2 linked regions of the Marinoscillum sp. 108 genome follow. The protein of the gene in region 1 binds, or shares a complex with, the protein of each later gene. Links are inferred from orthologs where the notes say so. Each region holds a gene or a part of one and is shown in the gene's direction. Other genes may lie near its edges. The genes, in order: tsaE and tsaD.

Region 1 (3,331 bases):
CTCCTCAAGCCACACATCCTTTTTTTAAGTAACAAAGGATTTGAGATCACTCCGGTCAATAGCGGATCGGATGCACTGGAGGAAATAGATCATCACACCTTCGATTTGGTTTTTTTAGATGAAAATATGCCAGGGATGTCCGGTCTGGAAACCCTCAATTACATTAAATCCACGCACCCGAACCTGCCAGTGGTCATGATCACCAAAAGTGAAGAAGAACACATCATGGAGGAGGCCATCGGTGCGAAAATAGCCGATTACCTGATCAAACCACTGAACCCGAATCAAATACTCCTCTCGGTCAAGAAAATTCTGGACAATAAGCGCATCGTATCTGAGCATACCAACCAAAGCTATCAGCAGGAATTTCAGAAGTTGAGCATGACAGTGCAGGATCTGGATGATTTTGAGGGGTGGGCAGATCTCTACAGAAAGCTGGTGTACTGGGATCTGGAGATTGATAGTACAGATGATAAAAGTATGTTGGAGGTGCTGAATACTCAGCGCTCGGAGGCCAATCAGCGGTTTTCTGACTTCATCGTGGACAACTATCGCGATTGGATCACCGATCCTGATGTGGACAGGCCTTTGCTTTCTCATCAGGTACTCAAGAAGAAGGTATTCCCTTTACTGAAAAGTGAAAAGCCGGTTTTCCTCATCGTCATAGATAATCTCAGATTTGATCAATGGGAAATATTGGAACCCGAAATATCGGAGTTATTCAATATTGTGAACAAAGACTACTACTATTCTATATTGCCAACTACTACGGCTTACGCCAGAAATGCCCTTTTTGCAGGACAGATGCCTCTGGATATTGCCAAAAATCATCCCGACCTGTGGGTGGGTGAAGATGATGAGGATGGAAAGAACCTCTATGAGGAGCAGTTGTTAATGAAAAATCTGGAGAAAGAGCGTCTTCAGGTAAAAGCCAGCTATCACAAGATCATCAAGGCCAGTGATGGTAAGAACCTCACGGACAATGTCAAAAACCTGATGAAAAATGACTTCAACGCTATTGTATTCAATTTTGTAGACATGCTGTCGCATGCCCGTACAGATATGCAGATGATCCGAGAGCTGGCTCCAGATGAATCAGCGTATCGGTCTATCACCAAGTCGTGGTTCTCACATTCATCGCTTTATGACCTTTTGCGCTACTTATCCGGTAAAGATGTGAAGGTGGTGATCACCACGGATCATGGGACCATCAGGGTGAAAAAGCCCTATAAAATAGTGGGTGACAGAAACACCAATACCAACCTGCGGTATAAAGCCGGGCGAAATCTTGCCTTTGAAGAGAAGGGAGTACTATTCACCAGAGACCCCGATGAATTCAGGTTGCCAAAAGTAAACGTGAGCACAGCCTTTGCATTTGCGCGCGAAGATTTTTTCTTTGCCTATCCAAATAATTACAATTACTACGTCAACTTCTATAAAGACACCTTCCAGCATGGTGGGGTGAGCATGGAGGAGATGATCATACCTTTGGTAGAGCTGGCACCTAAATGAAAACAATTTTAATTAGTGAAGAAGGGGAGTTGAATGCTGTGGCGGATGCATTGCTGCCACTACTCACAGCGCAACGCATCGTCTGTTTCAATGGAGAGATGGGAGCTGGTAAGACCACCCTCATCAAGGTGATCTGTGAGCGTCTTGGTGTACAGGATCCCATGAGTTCACCTACTTTTTCCATTGTGAATGAATACCGGGACATGGAGGATGACCCCATTTATCATTTTGATTTTTATCGGATAGAAAAGCTGCAGGAAGCGCTCGATATCGGAGTGGATGAATATTTTTATTCAGGAGATATTTGTCTGATAGAGTGGCCGGAGATGATAAAAGAATTGATACCTGAAAATCACCTTGAAATAAGTATTAAATTAGTGGGAGACAATGGACGTGAAATAACCATAGCTTCACATGGCGGATAAAATGAAATCGGGTTTTGCGGAATTAGCCCGTGAGCGGAGCATGTACCCACAAGAGGCACCTGCAAAGATTAAGAGAGGATCAAAATCATTGTTTATAGGGGTACCTAAGGAGATTTCGCTACAGGAGAGCAGAGTGACCCTCAAACCAGAGTCAGTGGAGGTGCTGGCTGCCAACGGACACGAAATCTGGGTAGAAGCAGGAGCGGGGAAGTCCGCGCATTATTCAGACAGAGAGTATAGTGAAGCTGGTGCTAAAATTGTAAACTCCGCCAAGGAGGTTTTTAAAGCCAATATCATTTTGAAAGTGGAGCCGCCCACACTGGAGGAAATAGAATACCTCAATGATGGAGCTACCATCATTTCCGCATTTCAGTCGGGTCGCCAATCAGTAGAATATATTCATGCACTCAATGCAAAGAAGATCACTGCCATTGCCTACGAGTTCATCGAAGACAAAGTAGGGGGGCTTCCGCTTGTGCGGGCCATGAGCGAGATAGCCGGTAGTGCGGTGATGCTTATCGCGGCAGAATTGCTCAGCAATACCAATGGTGGGCAAGGGGTGATCCTGGGTGGGATCACAGGTGTGCCGCCAACTCAGGTGGTCATCCTGGGTGCAGGTACCGTGGCAGAATATGCCGCCAGAGCTTCCATAGGGCTCGGTGTGGATATCCAGATTTTTGACAATCATATTTATAAACTGAGGCGAATCAAGCATGCTCTTGGGCAACAGATTCATACGTCTACGATTGACAATGCTACACTGGAGGGCGCCATTAGCAAAGCGGATGTGGTAATAGGCGCCATACGTGCCGAAAAGGGTAGAAATAAGTGTGTCATCACGGAAGAGATTGTGGCTAAGATGAAATCCGGTTCGGTCATAATAGACGTGAGCATTGATCAGGGAGGCTGTATCGAAACCAGCGAGATGACCAGCCACAAAAAACCGACCTTCAAGAAACACGACGTGATCCACTACTGCGTGCCCAACATTGCTTCCAGGGTATCACGTACAGCTTCCATAGCCATTTCAAATATTTTCACACCTATTCTGTTGCACGTGGCAGACGCAGGAGGGGTGGATGAAATGATCTTCAACCACCCCTGGTTTATGCGAGGGGTTTATACCTATCGTGGTAGCATTTGCAATATTCACCTGGCTCGCAAGTTCAATTTGGGCTATAAAGACCTGAACTTGCTGATGGCCGCCAGGTTCTGATTTAGCGCTTGATGAATTTGATAAGTTGAGCACCTCTGCCTTGAATAGAGATGAAATATATTCCCGGGTTCAACGCTGAAATGTCAAGCTCCATCAGTTCCTGACTGATAGGGAAATTGGCTATTGTCTTTCCTGATACATCTGACAGCCTCAGCGTATGAGAGATATAGTCTTTCCT
Region 2 (3,138 bases), on another replicon or contig:
AAATCAAAACTTCCCTCCAGGTGTGTTCCTATTCCAAAATCCAATTGGAGGTTACTCAATGAAAGCCTGGGAACGGGACCAGAAATCTGAGTGGATATATTCACTTCAAAATCATCAGTGGGCAAATCAACGAAAAAAGCAAGGTCATGCTTCGAAATGCGAGCATCCACCAAATTCACATCAAGTGCTACGCTATTGGTGAAGTCTGAAAGCGCTGAAAAATCTGAATACTTTAAGCCAAAATGATCCCTTATAATAGAATGACGAGTCTCCAGTACCAAATCACTCAAATCAATCTCATGACTATTCAGCATAAACATGGTTTGCAACTTTTCCACTGTCAGACCTGTAGCGGGATCTCTCGCAGCCAGGGATCTGATTTCGGCCTGAATGGTATCACGTATTATCGTGAAATCAGCAAACGTAGCTCCTGGTATCTCCAGCAAGAAATGCCCGTAATCAAACTTCCCCTGAGGTAGGCTATCATTCAATCGATTGTCGTATGAAAACTGAAATTGATCGAGTCGGATCTTGCCGAGAGACAACTTTGGCGCGGAAGCTTTGGACACGGTATCCTGCTTTTTGGGGGCCAGCGCCCTTAGGTCATTAATAAACTCAATAAGGTTGAGGTTGAGTGTGTCCTCATATTTTTTCATATGCAAGGCACCGTCTCTCAAATAAATCTGATCAAACCACAAATCCCCCTCTACCAGCAAATGATCCAATTGATAATCCACCTGAATGGTACTGGCCGAAATCATCACATTGTCCTGATAATCTTTCACTTCCAGCCCTTTTATTTCCACAAAATCAAACCATTTGATCTTAATGTTTGTAAACTTTGCGGTTTGCCGGGTGTTTGCATTGATTAATGACAGCACCTCATTGGCAAGATAATTTTGTAAGAAGGGGGTTTGCAATAGCAAAATCAAGATGACGAGGAAAATAGCAATGCCAGTGATGCTCCAGAAAATCAGCTTTCTGAGCAAAACAACTGCACTTCTGAATGTAATCTTTCCCTTCAAATCCCGTAAAATTCTGTTCTGATGAGTACCACGATATTAGGTATAGAGTCATCTTGCGATGAAACCGCCGCTGCTGTGTGCAAAGATGGAAAAATAATCAATAACATAATTGCAACTCAATCCATCCATGAAAGTTACGGAGGGGTAGTCCCTGAACTGGCATCCCGTGCACATCAAAAGAATCTCATTCCGGTGATTAACGAAGCATTGGTGGCTGCCGATATAAAAATGTCTGATTTAGATGCCATTGCCTACACACAAGGGCCAGGGCTACTCGGTGCGCTCCTTGTGGGAAGCTCATTTGCTAAAACAGCAGCCATGGCGCTGGGCATACCCATTATCCCCATCAATCACATGCAGGCTCATGTACTGGCGCACTTTATCGAAGATCCTATCCCGGAGTTCCCCTTTCTATGTCTTACAGTTAGCGGAGGGCACACGCAGATTGTAAGGGTAAACAACCACCTGGATATGTCCATCATCGGCCAGAGCAAAGATGACGCTGTTGGTGAAGCTTTTGATAAGTGTGCGAAATTATTGGGTGTGGGATACCCAGGCGGACCAAAAATTGATCAACTGGCCAAAACAGGAGATGCTAAAAGGTTCACTTTTCCGCATAGTGACATTCCCGACCTGGATTATTCGTTTTCCGGTATCAAAACTGCCTTCATGTATTTCCTGAGGGATGGCATGAAAAAGAACGATCAATTCATCAACGAAAACATCAACGACCTGGCAGCAAGCCTGCAAGGCACCCTCATCGATATGCTCTTTGTGAAACTCAAACTGGCAGCAAAAAGAGAGAAAATAAAAAACATAGCCATTGCCGGAGGTGTTTCAGCTAACAGCGGCCTGAGAAATCGGCTGCTCACAGATGCTGATAAATATGGATGGAAGGTTTTTATTCCCAAATTTGAGTACTGTACGGATAATGCGGCCATGATCGCCACGGCAGGCTATTACCACTTGCAAGCAGGTAAAACCGGTACGCTCCGGGACAGCCCTCAGCCGAGAATGTCATTTTCCTAGTCAAATACTTTCCATTAGACCTCCAACTTCATTATTTTTAAAATTGACCAAGTAAACCATGGCAAAAGACACCTCACGTTTTTCTAATAACATTTCGATCAAAAATCGAAAGGCCAGTTATGAGTATGAATTCATAGACAAATATGAAGCGGGCATTGTATTGAAGGGAACGGAAATCAAGTCCATTCGTGAGGGCAAGGCAAGTGTACAGGAAGCCTATTGTTACCTCAAGAATGATGAGGTTTTTATCAAGAGTATGAACATCTCTCCCTATTCGAATAGCTCCTTTGCCAATCACGAGATCACTCGTGATCGTAAACTGCTCCTTAAGAAAAAAGAGGTTGAAAAAATTAAGACAAAAACCGAAGAAAAGGGATTGACCATCGTGCCGACGAAGATGTATATCAATAGTCGGGGCTTTGCCAAGGTGGAAATTGCTGTGGCGAGAGGTAAAAAACTTTTTGACAAGAGGGATAGTATCAAAAAGAAAGATCAGGATAGGGAACTCAAACGGTTGAAAATTTGAAATGAGTACTGTACTGGTATTAAATGCGGATTTCAGTCCCCTCACAGTATGCTCTGTGGAGCGCGCATTTTTGCTGGTCTATCTCCAAAAAGCTGATACACTAAGCCAAGTGAAGGAAAAAACCCTAAGGAGTGTTTCACGGGAATATCCTTACCCTTCAGTGATCAAGATTCATAAGTATGTGAACGTCCCTTACAAAGGGGTCATACTCACCCGCCACAATGTATTCAAAAGGGATCAGTTTTCCTGTCAGTACTGTGGCGCCAGTAAAGACCTCACATTGGATCATCTGATACCGAAATCCAAGGGTGGGAAGTCATCATGGACTAACCTGGTCACAGCCTGTAAGAACTGCAACGCCCGAAAAGGTGACTACCGACCTGAAGATGTCGGACTGAAGCTCTCCAGCATGCCTGTGAGGCCCTCCTATGTCATGTTCTTAAGATCTACCACCAAGAGCCTCAGAGAGGACTGGATACCCTATCTGGAAAGAAAGGCAATAGCCTAGCCCGTACATAAAAAGAATAAATCGTTCAATCTTTGTAGGTTCGTACTACA

What was found.
Region 2: the proteins of tsaE (region 1) and tsaD are in contact, whole or in part, in a crystal structure (PDB 6N9A), measured with the Thermotoga maritima proteins. The link is inferred for Marinoscillum sp. 108 from one-to-one orthologs. Residues at the interface, in WP_004082108.1 of Thermotoga maritima: Leu37, Gly38, Lys46, Lys57, Val59, Lys60, Ser61, Thr63, Phe64, Thr65, Leu66, Met67, Val69, Pro71, Tyr82, Arg83, Leu84, Asp86, Asp88, Phe89, Asp93, Ile128, Asp130, Glu131, Arg134; in WP_004082750.1 of Thermotoga maritima: Cys10, Asp11, Arg49, His50, Leu82, Gly84, Gly135, Gly136, Glu154, Thr155, Leu156, Asp157, Asp158, Ser159, Glu162, Asp165, Lys166, Arg169, Leu170, Tyr175, Lys213, Thr214, Leu217, Tyr218, Gln221, Arg222, Asn324.

What each region holds. Positions count from the first base shown.
Region 1 is NZ_LR734808.1:1,701,568-1,704,898, reverse strand. Bases 224-3,222 are described here. They hold tsaE (tRNA (adenosine(37)-N6)-threonylcarbamoyltransferase complex ATPase subunit type 1 TsaE), read left to right. Parts: upstream 224-1,508; coding sequence 1,509-1,937; downstream 1,938-3,222. Other genes in these bases: GV030_RS07095 (T9SS type A sorting domain-containing protein), read right to left, coding at 3,155-3,222; GV030_RS07100 (alanine dehydrogenase), read left to right, coding at 1,927-3,153; GV030_RS07110 (bifunctional response regulator/alkaline phosphatase family protein), read left to right, coding at 224-1,512. Also shown: more of GV030_RS07110, read left to right, coding at 1-223; more of GV030_RS07095, read right to left, coding at 3,223-3,331. UniProt on the Escherichia coli protein: Required for the formation of a threonylcarbamoyl group on adenosine at position 37 (t(6)A37) in tRNAs that read codons beginning with adenine.
Region 2 is NZ_LR734817.1:362,428-365,565, forward strand. The notes cover bases 245-3,050. They hold tsaD (tRNA (adenosine(37)-N6)-threonylcarbamoyltransferase complex transferase subunit TsaD), read left to right. Parts: upstream 245-1,046; coding sequence 1,047-2,054; downstream 2,055-3,050. Other genes in these bases: GV030_RS18895 (translocation/assembly module TamB domain-containing protein), read right to left, coding at 245-1,025; smpB (SsrA-binding protein SmpB), read left to right, coding at 2,113-2,580; GV030_RS18910 (HNH endonuclease), read left to right, coding at 2,582-3,050. In the rest of the region: more of GV030_RS18895, read right to left, coding at 1-244; more of GV030_RS18910, read left to right, coding at 3,051-3,088.